Regions from separate parts of the Allobosea sp. P1_A7 genome, predicted to be linked through region 2. Evidence: predicted binding sites of a transcription regulator. Region 2 holds the regulator's gene; the other holds the start of a gene.
The links. Region 2 encodes PhoB, which activates phosphate uptake and scavenging genes when phosphate is short. Its sites were predicted from a motif close to TGTCATNNANCTGTCAT; they were not measured.
Positions count from the first base shown of each region.

Region 1 (6,726 bases), on a different contig from region 2:
GAAGCCGGGCACCTCGACCACACGGTCGCGGGCATGGACGAAGGCCGGCACACTCTCGAAGCGCACCTCCCCGACCTTCCCGTCGGCGACGTCGCAGGCGAGCCGCAGCAGGCCGCAGGGCGCCTCGATGGCAAAGTGCGTGACGGGCTCGACCGCTGGCACCAGGCCGCGCTCGATCGCATAGCGGCCGAGCGCGATGGTGGCGTGGCCACACATCGTCGAGTAGCCCTCGTTATGAGTGAAGAGCACGCCGAAGGCAGCCTCGGGATGGCTCGCCTCGACCGGAATGACACCGTACATTCCGGCATGGCCGCGCGGTTCCAGCATCATCGCACGGCGCAGCTGATCGTGGCTGTCGCGCGCCTGTCGACGCTTGTCGAGAATCGTCGCGCCGGTCAGCTCGGGATAGCCGCCCGTAACGATGCGCACCGGCTCGCCGCAGGTGTGGTAGTCGAGATAGCTCAGGCGCATTGGCGCGTTCCCCTCACTCATAGGGTGGTTTGGGTGTGAGACGCGGCGGATCGCAGCCGCGCCGGCCGCAGGTCTCGGCTGCGACCTCTGCCGCAAAACCCATTGCGGATGCGGCAACGCTGTCTGACAATCCGCGCAGTCCTGCTCCGAGCTCGCCCGCATGCGCGAGCGAAGCGAGAAATGCGCCGATGAAGCTGTCGCCGGCGCCGATCGTGTCGACCAGCTCTGCAACCGGAACGAAGCCGCGGACAGTCTTTTTCCCGGGCCGCTCGAGCGCCGCTCCGCGATCGCCCTCGGTCAGCAGGATCGCTGAAACGCCCCGGTCGAACCAACGGCGCAGCGGCGCAACGTAGCCGCCGGGATAGAGCCAGTCGGCATCGTCCGTACTGAGCCGGATGAGGTCTGACAGCGCCATGCGCTGCTCGATGGCGGCAAGCGCCGCCTCCCGATCCGGCAGCGCCGGCGGCCTGATATTGACGTCATAGCTGGTGCTCAGGCCGGCGGAGCGCGCCTGGCGCAGCAGCGTCAACGCCGCGTCTCCGGATGGACCGACCGTCGCTCCGAACGAGGTGACATGCAGATGGCCAAAACCCGTGAGGTCGGGCAATGGCGGAGGCTCGGCCAGCGCCGTACCGGCGAGGTGAAAGTGATATCGCGCCCCGCCATCGACCCCAAGCGGGGCAACGACGGCCAGCGGTGTGGGGGCGTCGCTCTCAGCAACTAAGCGCCGATCGATCGCCTCTGCCACAAGCCGGGCCTGGAAGCGCCGCCCCGTGACGTCGCGCGAGAGCGTCGCGCAATAAGCCACGGAGGTGCCGCAGCGGGCGAGCGCCAGCGCCGTGTTGAAACCGGATCCGCCCAGCACGCACTGATAGCGCTCGCCGCACCKATCCTCCGGCACCAGATCGGCGAGCGCTTCGCCGAAGACGAGGACCGCCCCCTGGTTCACAGAAGCCCGCGCTTCGCCAGATTGCGCATCAGATGCGAGGCGCCGAAGGTCCAGGGTTCGCATTCATCGGTGCGGCGCATGCAATTGACGAGCGCTCCCAGTTCCGGCGCGGCAATCGTGACGATGTCCCCATATTTGTGGGTGAAGCCGCCGCCCGGCGTGTCGCGATCCTTGATCGGAGCAAACATGGTGCCGAGATAGAGCGCCGCGCCATCGGGATACTGATGGTTGCGATTGAGCATCTGCGCAGCAAGATCAGCCGGGTCGCGGCTGATCTTTGCGATCGAGGACGAGCCTTCGAGCCTGAAGCCGTCCTCGCCCTCGACCGTCAGCGTCACGGTTGTCCTGCGGACATGGTCGAGCGAGAAGCCGGCGTCGAAGAAGCGGATGAAGGGACCGACCGCTGCCGCTGCATTGTTGTCCTTGGCCTTGCCGAGCAGCAGCGCCGAACGGCCCTCGACGTCGCGCAGATTGACGTCATTGCCGAGCGTTGCTCCGACGATGGCGCCGGTCGAGGCGACGATCAGCACGATCTCCGGCTCGGGATTGTTCCAGGTCGAGGCCGGGTGCAGGCCGGCATCGACACCGGTGCCGACGGCCGACATCGGCGGCGCCTTGGTGAAGATCTCGGCATCCGGCCCGATACCGACCTCGAGATACTGGCTCCAGGCTCCCTGCTTGATCAGCACGTCCTTGAGATGCATCGCCTCGGGCGAGCCGGGCTTCAGCTTCGAGAGATCGTCACCGATGAGCTTGCCGATCTCCTCGCGGATCGTGGCGGCGGCGGCCGGGTTGCCCCGCGCCTTCTCCTCGATCACGCGCTCCAGCATCGAAACCGCGAAGGTCACTCCGGCGGCCTTGACCGCCTGCAGGTCGAGTGGTGCGAGCAGCCAGGGCTTCGTCGCATCGCGACGCGAAGGCGGCGTGTTTGCAAGGATGTCGGCGAGCGTCCCGATGGGCTGCCCCTTGGCGGCGCGCAGGGCTGCGGCGGGATCGGCCGTCTCGCAGAGATCGCGCATCGTGGCGAAGGCAGCGGTGATATCCACAAGTTCATCACCGCGCAGAACAACGACCGCGGGACCGGCGACGTCCGGGCGCCAGACCCGGCCAGCGAGCGCGGCGGCTGCGGCGTCCGCCGGCAAAGTGTTCCGTGGCGTCAGGGCAAGCTCGGGCATGATCGATCGTCCGTTGGTGGAATTGTCACGTTGAAAGTCGCAGGCGAGAACAGCCGCTTCGCAGCCAATGTGCAAGAGTGCAGGGACGCGGATCAGACATGGCGCACATGTCGTGCGATTGTCATTGAAACGTCACCTGTTCTTCATGCTAGCTTGCGCACCAACGACAAGAGCCGCCCGCACGAGCGGGGCATAAGGGAGAGATAGATGACATCCAGATCGCGCTTGATGATTTCGGCCGCGGTGTTGACGCTGGCCGGTGCGGCTCCGGCCGTCGCGCAGACAGAGATCCAGTGGTGGCATGCGCTGACCGGTGCCAATAACGACGTTGTCGTAAAGCTGGCCGAGGAATTCAACGCCTCCCAGAAGGAATACAAGGTCGTTCCGGCCTATAAGGGCTCCTATCCCGACACGCTGAATGCCGGCGTCGCCGCCTTCCGCGCCGGAACCGCGCCGCACATCCTGCAGGTCTTCGAAGTCGGCACCGGCACGATGATGTCGGCCAAGGGCGCGGTGAAGCCCGTGCACGAACTGATGAAGGAAGCCGGCGAGCCTTTCGATCCCAAGGCTTATTTGCCGGCGATCACCGGCTACTACTCGACCGCCAAGGGCGACATGCTCTCCATGCCGTTCAACTCGTCGAGCATGGTGATGTGGTACAACAAGGACGCCTTCAAGAAGGCGGGCCTGAACCCCGACGCCCCGCCGAAGACCTGGCCAGAAGTCTTCGAGGCCGGGAAGAAGCTGAAGGCCGCCGGATATGACAAGTGCGGCTTCACCAATGCCTGGGCGACCTGGGCCAATATCGAGCAGTTCGGTGCCTGGCACAACATCCCGATCGCGACCAAGGCGAATGGTCTCGATGGTTTCGACACCGTCCTCAACTTCAACAGCCCGCTCTTCCTGAAGCACTGGACCAACCTGGTCGAGCTGCAGAAGGACAAGACCTACGATTACTCCGGCCGCACCAATAACGGTGAAGGCCGCTTCACCTCGGGCGAATGCCCGATCATGCTGACCTCGTCGGGCTTCTTCGGCAACGTCAAGGCCAATGCCAAGTTCGACTGGGCCAACGCCGCGATGCCGTACTATCCGGAAGCGGCCGGGGCACCGCAGAACTCGATCATCGGCGGCGCTTCGCTGTGGGTGATGGGCGGCAAGAAGGCTGACGAATACAAGGGCGTCGCCAAGTTCTTCACCTTCCTGTCCGATGTCGACCGCCAGGTGAAGCTGCACACCGAGTCCGGTTATCTGCCGATCACCAAGGCCGCCTATGCCAAGGTCAAGGACTCGGGCTTCTACAAGGACAAGCCCTATCTCGAGACGCCGCTGCTGGAACTCAACAACAAGGAGCCGACCGAGAATTCGCGCGGCCTGCGCTTCGGCGGCCTGGTCCAGATCCGCGACATCTGGTCGGAAGAGCTCGAAGCGGCGCTGAACGGCCAGAAGACACCGAAGGCTGCGCTTGACGCCGCCGTCGAGCGTGGCAATCAGGCACTGCGTCAGTTCGAACGGACCGCCTCGCGCTGAACCGGCTGCGATCCAGAGCCGGGGCATTCCGCCCCGGCTTTTCTCTTGCTTCACGGGCTGCATGCAGAAGAACGCCTATTTCCGGAGCCTGACGATCCCGCTCCTGCTGCTCCTGCCGCAGCTCGCGATCACGGTCGTGTTCTTCTATTGGCCCGCAAGCCAGGCGGTCTGGCAGTCCTTCCTGCTGGAAGACGCCTTCGGGACGTCGACCCAGTTCGTCTGGTTCGAAAACTACCAGAGCCTCTTTTCCGATCCGGGTTACTTCAAGGCGCTGCGCAACACCGCGATCTTCTCGACCTTTGTCTGCGTGTTCTCGCTCTCGATCGCGCTGCTCTTTGCCGTCATGGCCGACCGCCAGATCCGCGGCGCGGAGATCTACAAGACCCTGCTGATCTGGCCCTATGCCGTGGCTCCCGCCATTGCCGGCGTGCTCTGGATCTTCATGTTCGATCCCTCGCTCGGCATGCTCGCGCGTGGACTGCAGAACCTCGGCATCGCCTGGAATCCCCGGCTCAACGGCAATGACGCCATGACGCTGGTCATCCTCGCCGCGACCTGGAAGCAGATCAGCTATAATTTCCTGTTCTTCCTCGCGGGGCTGCAATCGATCCCCAAGAGCGTGATCGAGGCGGCGGTGATCGACGGCGCGCGGCCGATGCGCCGCTTCTGGACCATCATCTTCCCGCTGCTCTCGCCGACGACGTTCTTCCTGCTCGTCGTCAACATCGTCTATGTCTTCTTCGACACCTTCGGCATCATCGACACGGTCACTGGCGGCGGGCCTGCGGGCGCGACCGAGACGCTGGTCTACAAGGTCTATTCCGACGGCAAGGGCGGCTCCAATCTTGGTGGCTCGGCGGCACAATCGGTCATCCTGCTCGTGATGGTCATCGCCATGACGGCGGTGCAGTTCCGCTTCATCGAGCGCAAGGTGAATTACTGATGGCCTCGGTGCTCTGGAAGGAACTGACGGCCGAGGATCTGCGTCACAAGGCGGCGAAGGATGCGATCGTCGTCCTGCCCGTGGCCTCGATGGAACAGCACGGGCCGCACCTGCCGGTCGGCGTCGACACCATCCTGTGCGAGGGCGTCTGCAAGGCCGCGGCCGAGCGCCTGGACGAGGCCGATGTCGTGGTCGCCCCGACGCTCTGGTGCGGCATGGCCGAGCATCACATGGCCTTCGGCGGCACCTTCACCTTCGACATCCCGACCTATCGGTCCGTGCTGCTTTCGCTGCTCAGGAGCATCGAGCGGCATGGCTTCCGCCGGGTCGTGATCGTCAATGGCCATGGCGGCAATATCGCCGCGCTCGGTGCATTCCTGCCGGATTTCGCCCGCGAGACCGGCCTGCGCATCATCGCGACCACCTATTTCGAGCTGGCGCAGACTGCGATGCTGCCCTTCATGCAGGATCAGACCAGCGTGATGCATGCCTGCGAGATCGAGACCTCGATGATGATGGTGCTGGCGCCGGAAACGGTGAAGCAGGAGCGGCTGGGGCAGGCCTTCGGCATGCTCGGCGCGGATCCGCGTGGCCTGATGCGCCCGACCGTCGCGCGCTACCGCCCCTTCCGTGAGATGACGGAGACCGGCGTGATCGGCGATGCGCGGCGCGCGACGCCGAAGAAGGGCGAGGAATTCCTCAACGCCTGCGCCGAGGCGCTCGCGGCCTTGCTGCGCGACGGGGAGGCCTGGCACTGATGGTCGAGAACCGCCGCTTCGGCGACATCGTCGCCTATATCATCCTGACGATCGGCGTGCTGATCGTCGCCTTTCCGGTTTGGCTGACCTTCGTCGCCTCGACCTGGGATGCTGCGACCATCATCAACGGCCAGCTCCCGCTCTATCCTGGCCCGCATTTCTTCGAGAACTACTACCGCATCCTCTTCGTCGGGACCTCGGGCTCGACCCGCGAGCCGGTGGCCGTGATGATGTTCAACTCCTTAGTGATGGCGCTGGCCATCGCGTTCGGCAAGATCTTCATCTCCGTGCTCTCTGCCTACGCAGTCGTCTATTATCGCTTCCCGTTTCGGATGGCGGCATTCTGGATCATCTTCGTCACCCTGATGCTGCCGGTCGAAGTCCGCATCTTCCCGACCTTCAAGGTCGTCTCCGATCTCGGCATGCTCGATACCTACCAGGGCCTCGCCGTGCCGCTGATCGCCTCGGCGACCGGCACATTGCTGTTCCGGCAGTTCTTCATGACGATCCCCGACGAACTGCTCGAGGCCTCGAAGATCGATGGCGCCGGTCCGTTCAAGTTCTTCAAGGATACGGTGGTCCCGCTCTCGCTCACCACGATCGCGGCGCTCTTCGTCATCCAGTTCATCTATGGCTGGAACCAGTATCTCTGGCCGCTGCTGGTCACCACCAAGGATTCGATGCAGACCATCGTCATCGGCATCCGCAAGATGATCACCACGGCCGACGCGCTCACCGAATGGCAGCTCGCCATGGCAACCGCGATGCTGGCGATGCTGCCGCCCGTCTTCGTCGTCATCGCCATGCAGCGGCTCTTCGTGAAGGGCCTGGTGGAAACCGAGAAGTGACATTGCGTACCGGCAGCCCGGCCCGCTGAGCCGATCGCCGATTATCCGTTAC
Region 1 is NZ_JBFTZN010000007.1:10,740-17,465, reverse strand. It holds gene AC1D34_RS01955 (proline racemase family protein) at 1-471, opposite strand, end outside; gene AC1D34_RS01950 (PfkB family carbohydrate kinase) at 485-1,420, opposite strand; gene AC1D34_RS01945 (fumarylacetoacetate hydrolase family protein) at 1,417-2,595, opposite strand; gene ugpB (sn-glycerol-3-phosphate ABC transporter substrate-binding protein UgpB) at 2,824-4,125, shown strand; gene ugpA (sn-glycerol-3-phosphate ABC transporter permease UgpA) at 4,187-5,068, shown strand; gene AC1D34_RS01930 (creatininase family protein) at 5,068-5,826, shown strand; gene ugpE (sn-glycerol-3-phosphate ABC transporter permease UgpE) at 5,826-6,674, shown strand.
Region 1: the regulator PhoB is predicted to act here: its motif matches at 2,704-2,720, upstream of ugpB (sn-glycerol-3-phosphate ABC transporter substrate-binding protein UgpB).

Region 2 (8,505 bases):
TCTCGGCCTCCGTCAAGCAGGTCGCGAACTCGATCGGCTATGTCGAGTACGCCTATGCCAAGCAGAACAAACTGGCCCATGCGCTGGTCGAGAACGCCGACGGCCAGTTCCCGGCTCCGGACGACAAGTCCTTCCAGGCCGCTGCCGCCAATGCGAACTGGAACGAGGCTGCCGGCTTCGGCATCTCGTTGAACAACCAGAAGGGCGCCCAGGCCTGGCCGATCACCTCCGCCACCTTCCTGCTCGTCCATGCCAAGCCGGAGAAGCCCGAAGAGGTGCAGTCCGCGCTGAAATTCGTCGACTGGGCCTTCAAGAATGGCGACAAGCTCGCGCTCGATCTCGACTACGTGCCGCTCCCGGCCAACGTCAAGGATCAGGTCCGCGCCGCCTGGAAGGGCGCCACCGACCCGGCTGGCAAGCCGATCTTCTGATCCATGCTATGACGCGAGGCGGGTTGTTCCCGCCTCGCGTTCGACTTTGTGAGACCCGTTTCCTCGTGCTTCTTATGCGACCGGAGTAACCACGGATGGCTGCCGTGACAGACCAGATGGCCGCGCCCGGCGCGCCCGCCATTCGCCGCACTCCAAAGGGCACCTTCGACATTGTCTTCCGCAATGCCAGCCGGGCCGCCGCGCTCTTCGTGCTGGTGCTGCTCGCGGGCATCATCGCCTCGATGATCATCGGCGGCTGGCCCGCCTTCCGCGAATTCGGCCTTGGTTTCATCACATCCAGCGTCTGGGACACCCAGAACGAGCAGTATGGCGCCTGGCCTGCCATCGTCGGCACCTTGTCGACCGCGCTGATCGCGCTGGTCCTTGGCGTGCCGCTCTCGCTCGGCATCGCCGTCTACCTCACCCAGCTCGCGCCGCCCTGGTTCAAGCGCCCGGTCTCAACGACGATCGAGCTGCTCGCCGCCGTGCCCTCGATCATTTACGGCATGTGGGGTCTCTTCGTTTTCGTGCCGCTCTTCGCGGCCTATGTGCAGATCCCGGTCTCGAACATCGTCGAAGGCATTCCGCTGGTCGGCACCGTGCTGTATTCGCGCTCGCCCTCGGGGCTCGGCATCCTGACGGCCGGCATCATCCTCGCCTTCATGATCATCCCCTTCATCGCCTCGATCACCCGCGACATGCTGGAGCAGATCCCGTCCGTGCTGCGTGAGAGCGCCTATGGCATCGGCGCCACGCCCGTCCTCGTGATCGCGCGTATCCTTGTCGCGCGCGTCAAGTCCTTCTGAGCGGAGCCTGGCCATGAACAGCGCCGTCACCCCGCCCGCAACGACGCCTCATCAGGTCTGGGGCCGCGTCCGCCCCGCGCGTCGCACCGCGGATCGGGCGATGAAGATCATCGCCACCAGCTTCACCCTTCTCGCCATCTTCGTGCTGTTCTGGATTCTCGGCATGCTGCTCGTGAAGGGGATCGGCGGGCTCTCCGTCGCGACCTTCACCCAGGTCACGCCCGGTCCCGGCAGCGAGGGGGGCGGCCTTGCCAACGCCATTGTCGGCTCGATCGTGCTGACCTTCCTCGGCATCGCCGTGGCGACGCCGGTGGGCGTGCTCGCCGGCACCTACCTTGCCGAATACGGCAAGGGCTCCAAGCTCGCGGACTTGATCCGTTTCATCAACGACATCCTGCTCTCCGCGCCGTCGATCCTGATCGGCCTCTTCGTCTACGTCATCCTGGTCGAGCCATTCCGCGGCTATTCCGGCTGGGCCGGCGGCGTGGCGCTGGGCATCATCGCGATCCCGGTGATCGTACGCACCACCGAGGACATGCTGCGCCTCGTGCCGAGCTCGTTGCGTGAAGCCGGTGCTGCGCTCGGCGCCCCGCCTTCGGTCGTCATCACCAGCGTGACCTGGCGGGCGGCGAAATCCGGCATGGTCACCGGTATCCTGCTGGCCCTGGCGCGCATCGCCGGCGAGACGGCGCCGCTGATCTTCACTGCGCTGAACAACAATTTCTGGTTCTCGCCCAGCCTCGTCGGCGGCGTCTCCAACCTGCCGGTGACGATCTACCAGTTCGCCTCCGCCCCCTATGAGAACTGGCAGCAGCTCGCCTGGGCCGGTTCGCTGATCATCACCGTCTCGATCCTGTGCCTCTCGCTTATCGCCCGCCGTATCGTGCGGGGCGGCAAATGAACGGCCTTAAACCCTCGTCGCGTTCGATCTGAAGGAACAAGTCGATGCTTTCGACGCTGGAACTGAGCCCGCAAGCGCTTGATGCCGAGGCCCCCGTCCGGATCGCGGTCAAGAACCTCGATTTCTACTACGGCGAGCACAAGGCGCTGAAGAACATCAATCTCGACTTCCGGGACCGCCATGTCACGGCCCTGATCGGACCGTCGGGCTGCGGCAAGTCGACCCTGCTGCGCATTTTCAACCGGATCTACTCGCTTTATCCCGAGCAGCGCGCCACCGGCGAGATCCTGCTCGACGGCCGCAACGTCATCAGCAACGATATCGATGTGAACGAGCTGCGCTCGCGCGTCGGCATGGTGTTCCAGAAGCCGACGCCCTTCCCGATGTCGATCTACGACAATGTCGCATTCGGCATCCGCCTCTACGAGAAGCCGCCGAAATCCGAGCTCGATGACCGCGTCGAGGGTGCGCTGCGCCGTTCCGCGCTCTGGGACGAGGTCAAGGACAAGCTGAAGACCTCCGGCATGGGCCTGTCCGGCGGCCAGCAGCAGCGCCTCTGCATTGCGCGGACCATTGCCCAGAAGCCGGAAGTCATCCTGTTCGACGAGCCGACCTCGGCGCTCGATCCGATCTCGACCGGCAAGATCGAGGACCTGCTCGAGCAGCTCAAGACCGACTTCACCATCGTCATCGTCACCCACAACATGCAGCAGGCGGCGCGTATCTCGCAGTACACCGCCTTCATGTATCTCGGTGAGGTGATCGAATTCGACGCCACCAACACCATCTTCATGAACCCGCACAAGAAGCAGACGCAGGACTACGTCACCGGCMGCTTCGGCTGAACCGGCGCCCAGCCTTCCAACTGCTTTGCCGACAAAGGATACGCCGCGATGACTGATCACATCGTCCGCTCATATGATGCCGATCTCGAGGGGATCCGCCGCAGCCTGGCCGAGATGGGGGGCATGTCGGAGCGCATGCTCGGCGATTCGACAGTCGCCCTGGTGCGCCGCGACACCGGGCTGGCACAGAAGGTCATCAGCGCCGACCAGCGCCTCGACAATCTGCAGCGCGAGGTAGAGGAGAAGGCGGTGCTCACCATCGCCCGGCGCCAGCCGCTCGCCAACGACCTGCGCGAGCTGATCTCCGCCATCCGCATCGCCGCCGATATCGAGCGTGTCGGCGATCTCGCCAAGAATATCGCCAAGCGCGCGGTCGCCATCTCCGGCCAGTTCCAGCCGCCGTCGCGCGCGGTCGTCGGCCTCGAGCATATGAGCCGCCTGGTTCAGGCCCAGCTCAAGGACGTGCTCGACGCTTACGCCGTCAGCAACGAGCAGAAGGCCATGGAGGTCTGGCGCCGCGACGATGAGATCGACGCGCTCTATACCTCGCTCTTCCGCGAGCTGCTCACCTATATGATGGAAGACCCGCGCAACATCACCTTCTGCACGCATCTCCTGTTCTGCGCCAAGAATGTCGAGCGCATCGGCGACCACACCACCAACATCGCCGAGACGATCCACTATCTCGTCACGGGCGAAGCCTTGGACGCAGCCCGCCCGAAGCTCGACACGACCAACATCCTTCTGGACGCCGCCACCGGTGAGTGACCGGCGCCCGACACCTTTGGGACCGAGTGAGACATGCCTGCACGCATCCTGATCGTTGAGGACGAAGAGCCGCTGACCCTGTTGCTGCGCTACAACCTCGAAGCCGAAGGCTTCGAGGTTGACAGCGTCGCGCGTGGCGACGATGCCGAGCTGCATCTGCGCGATCATACGCCGGACCTCGTGCTGCTCGACTGGATGCTGCCCGGCCTTTCCGGCATCGAGCTCTGCCGGCGGCTGCGGACCCGTCGCGATACCGAGCGGGTGCCGATCATCATGCTCACCGCCCGCGGCGAAGAGACCGAGCGTGTGCGCGGCCTTGCCACCGGGGCCGACGACTATGTCGTCAAGCCGTTCTCGCTGCCCGAGCTGATCGCCCGCATTCAAGCGCTGCTGCGCCGCGCCAAGCCGGGTCATGTCGCCGGCCTGCTGGCCGCCGGCGATCTCGAGCTCGACCGCACCACCCGCCGTGTCCGCCGCTCAGGGAGCGAGCTGCATCTCGGCCCGACCGAGTTCCGCCTGCTCGAGTTCCTGATGCAGGCGCCGGGGCGGGTCTATTCCCGGGCCCAGCTGCTCGACGCGGTCTGGGGCCGCGACGTCTATATCGACGAGCGCACCGTCGACGTCCATGTCGGCCGGCTGCGCAAGGCGATCACCCCTGACAACGCCAAGGATCCGCTGCGGACCGTTCGCGGTGCCGGCTACGCCTTCGACGAGACCTTTGCGCGGAGCTGAGACTTGGATTATCGGGGACTTGGATCATCGGGCCGGATATCGAATCCGCCCGACGATCTAACCGTCTATGGTTGCATCGGCCTTCCCGAAAACCGCAATCCACCTTTCGGGCCGATACCCTAGCGCGGCCCTGCGATGATGATCGCCGCGCCGGCGAGGCAGATCAGCCCGCCGGCAATGTCCCAGCGGTCGGGGCGAAAGCCTTCCACGGCCCAGAGCCAGACGAGCGAACTGACGATGTAGACGCCGCCATAGGCGGCATAGGCCCGTCCGGCGGCTTCGCTCTCCGCCAGCGTCAGCAGCCAGGCGAACAGGGCGAGCGAAAACAGTCCGGGTACGAGCCACCAGATGGGCTTGCCGAGCCGGAGCCAGCCTCAGAACGCGAAACAGCCGGCGATTTCGAGAATGGCTGCGCCGAAATAAGCGGCGATGGTCGGCATGGTTTGTCCCTGTCGATGGCCTTCGGGGCGGGATTACCCTTGACCGCAGGGCGCGCTGACGGCAAGCCGGACCGATGCCCACACATCACATCGCCATCATTGGAGCAGGGCCCTCCGGGCTGATCGCGGCCGAGCGCCTCGCGGTGGCCGGCCACGCGGTCACGATCTACGATCGCATGCCCTCGCCGGCCCGCAAATTCCTGCTGGCCGGGCGAGGCGGATTGAACCTCACCCATTCCGAACCGCTCGACGGCTTCCTGGCCCGCTATCGCGATGCGCAAGCCTGGCTGGAGCCGGCCATTCGCGCCTTCCCGCCACAATCCCTGCGTGACTGGGCCGATGCGCTCGGGCAGGACACGTTCGTCGGCAGCAGCGGCCGCGTCTTCCCGCGCGCCATGAAGGCCTCGCCCTTGCTGCGGGCATGGCTGCGCCGGCTCGAGGGCCTCGGTGTCAGCTTCGCGCCTGGTCATCGCTGGACCGGCTGGAGCGAAGCGGGAGCTCTGACGTTCCGGAGCCGCGATGGCGCCGATGTCGAGGCGCGGCCCGACGCGACGCTGCTCGCGCTCGGCGGTGCGAGCTGGCCACGGCTGGGTTCGGATGGTGGCTGGGCACCCTTGCTGGCGGCGCGCGGCGTTGCGATTGCGCCGCTGCGCCCGGCCAATGGCGGTTTCACGGTCGATTGGTCCCAGACCATGCGAGAGCGTTTTGCCGGAGTACCGTTGAAGCGCATCGTCCTGAGCTTCGGCGGCCAATCCGTGCCCGGCGAGGCGATGATCGATGCAACGGGTCTGGAAGGCGGCGCGGTCTATGCACTCTCTGCCCCGATTCGCGAGACGATCCTGCGCGAGGGCAGGGCGGTCATCACCATCGATCTGCGGCCCGATCACGAGGCGGCGCTGCTGGTCCAGCGCCTCGCGCATCGTCGCAAGGGCGTGACGCTGAGCAATCATCTGCGCAAGGCTGCAGGTCTTGCTCCATCCGCGATTGCGCTGCTGCGCGAAGCGGCGAAGGGGCCGCTCCCCGAAGACGCGGAGAGGCTGGCCGCACTGATCAAGGCCGCGCCTCTGGTGCTGACCGGTCTCAGGCCGATCGAGCGGGCGATCTCCACCGCCGGTGGCGTCGCCGCCGCCGAGATCGAGGAAGGCTTCATGCTGAAACGCTTGCCCGGTACCTTTGTCGCAGGCGAGATGCTGGATTGGGAGGCGCCGACCGGCGGCTATCTGCTGCAGGCCTGTTTCGCGACCGGAGTCGCAGCTGCAGCAGGGATTCAGGCCTGGCTCGCGGATAGCTGAACGATCGCCTCAGGCGATCGCGATGATCTCGACCGCCTCAGTGCCGATGCTGACGCTCTCGCCAATGCCCTTGCCCATCAGCGCGCTCGCCAACGGCGCGACATAGGGCAGCGTTCCGTGTGCCGGATCGGCCTCGTCCTCGCCGACCAGCCGCCAGTTCTGCTCGCGCCCATCGGCCCGGCGGATCGTCACTGTCGAGCCGAAGCGGACGATGTCGTGCCTTTCCTGCGCAGGGGCCAGCTTGGCGCTGGCGCGCCGCGCCGCCCAGTAGCGGAACTCGCGCCGCGTCTGAGCGATCTCTGTGCGGTCGCCTCCGGCCAGCGCCGCCGCGTGTTCGTCATGCCAGCGCGCCAGCTGGGCCTCGATCTGTGCGAGCCCTTCAGGCGTCACGAGGTTCGGGTGAGGCGAGACTGGCCGGTCCGGCAGCTCGTCCAGGGTCCCTCTTTCCTCGGCTTCCTTGACGAAGGCGCGAGTCATTCTGGCCTCCTCCTATTGATCTCGGCACATCCGGCGAACCGGACCACAGCTTTCAGTGTTACGTCCTCACGACTGCTTGCGATGCAGCGCCAACCCGATGCTGGAATCTGAAGCGGCGACCACTTGGAGATGGGGATCAGGCACTGCCGAAGACAAGACCCGAACAGTCTACACCCCCGTGTCCGGCCGCACCATCAAGAGCAGAGCCATCGCGCGCTGCCCCTGGCCCCCGATCACGAGCGCAGTCCCGTTCCCAAGGGGGCAGCCGATGCCGGAAGAGCGCCGCGCTTGCGTCGGGCCGTCCGTCGCGGCCACCTTGATCCTGAGTTGCGAGACCCGACGGCGATCGTTGCGCGCGCAGGCTTCGATTGACTGACGTATAGCCCAATGATTATGAATGCAGATCAATAGCCAGAGAGTTATGCGTTGTGATCCGTGCAGACACACCGTGCTCTCCAAGACGTTTACCGGCCGGCCCAGCCTCTTCGAGAGGTTGCGCTGCGATCTCGAGCAGACGGTTGGCCCGATCCCAGAAGCGAGAGTTCCGGAGAGAAGGGAAGATCATGAGCCAGAGCGAGTCCCAGAACGAAAACTCCCCGTCTCGGATGATCGACGAGCGGATCACCGAGCTGGGCGACTGGCGAGGCAAGATGCTCTCCCAGCTCCGCGTATGGATCAGGCAAGCCGATCCTGAGGTGGTAGAGGAGTGGAAATGGCGAGGGGTTCCGGTGTGGTCCCACGACGGATTGATCTGCACTGGGGAGACCTACAAGAGCGTCGTCAAAATGACCTTTGCCAAGGGGGCCTCACTCGACGACCCATCGGGCCTCTTCAATTCCAGTCTGGATGGCAACACCAGGCGGGCCATCGACATCCACGAGGGTGAGACGATTGACGAAGGGGCATTGAAGGCTCTCATTCGCGCAGCCGTGACCCTCAACACGTCCGGCGGCTGCGGCAAGACCAAGTCCCGCGGATAAGCCTCGCTCCGTCTCGATATGCGCCGGCGCGCGATGAAAGCCGGACTTGCATCGCGCCCACCCCCGGGACCGCTTCAATCCGGCTTCTCCTGCCACGGTGTACTCCTGTCACCTGCTGTCAGTTATCCGCCTGCTGCGACGGCGTACCCCTCGCGCTCCGCCCGGTTTCGCCCCATATTGCCGCCATGCCGAAAAGCTCCGACACGACCGCCAAGGCTAAGCCTGCAAAAAAGCCCGCCTCCGCGCGCACGCCGAACTCCAAGGCCACCAAGCCCGAGTTGAAGCCGCTCGAGGGCTATCTCGCCGATCTGCTCAATCCCGCGATCAACCGCGGCAGGGCGGTCCCGGGCGGCGCCTCCGGTTTCAGCGACCAGCCGCAGGCCGGTTATGGCGAGCCGCGCCCCGGCGACACCAAGCTGAAGAAAAAGCCGAAGAAAGGCGACGCGGCCTCTGCCTTCGGCGAGGCCGAGGGCGAGACCGCTGCCTCCGTCACCGCGCATTCGCTGCAGCACCTGCTCGAGTCCGGCAGCCCCTTCATCGATCCCGGCAAGCCCTGGACGCCGCATCGCCCGGCCCGCCCGGACAAGTCCGAGGGCGGCATCGCCTTCCGCATGCAGTCGGATTTCGAGCCGGCTGGTGACCAGCCGACCGCGATCGCCGATCTCGTCGACGGCGTCGCACGGCAGGAGCGCGACCAGGTCCTGCTCGGCGTTACCGGCTCCGGCAAGACCTTCACGATGGCCAAGGTGATCGAGGAGACGCAGCGCCCGGCTCTGATCCTCGCCCCGAACAAGACGCTGGCCGCACAGCTCTACGGTGAATTCAAGAGTTTC
Region 2 is NZ_JBFTZN010000026.1:18,421-26,925, forward strand. It holds gene pstS (phosphate ABC transporter substrate-binding protein PstS) at 1-431, shown strand, start outside; partial or broken gene AC1D34_RS06775 (ABC transporter permease subunit) at 527-1,216, shown strand; gene pstA (phosphate ABC transporter permease PstA) at 1,251-2,138, shown strand; gene pstB (phosphate ABC transporter ATP-binding protein PstB) at 2,183-2,983, shown strand; gene phoU (phosphate signaling complex protein PhoU) at 3,032-3,751, shown strand; gene phoB (phosphate regulon transcriptional regulator PhoB) at 3,785-4,483, shown strand; partial or broken gene AC1D34_RS06800 (YnfA family protein) at 4,603-4,923, opposite strand; gene AC1D34_RS06805 (TIGR03862 family flavoprotein) at 4,998-6,215, shown strand; gene greA (transcription elongation factor GreA) at 6,225-6,692, opposite strand; gene AC1D34_RS06815 (DUF1801 domain-containing protein) at 7,256-7,672, shown strand; gene uvrB (excinuclease ABC subunit UvrB) at 7,858-8,505, shown strand, end outside.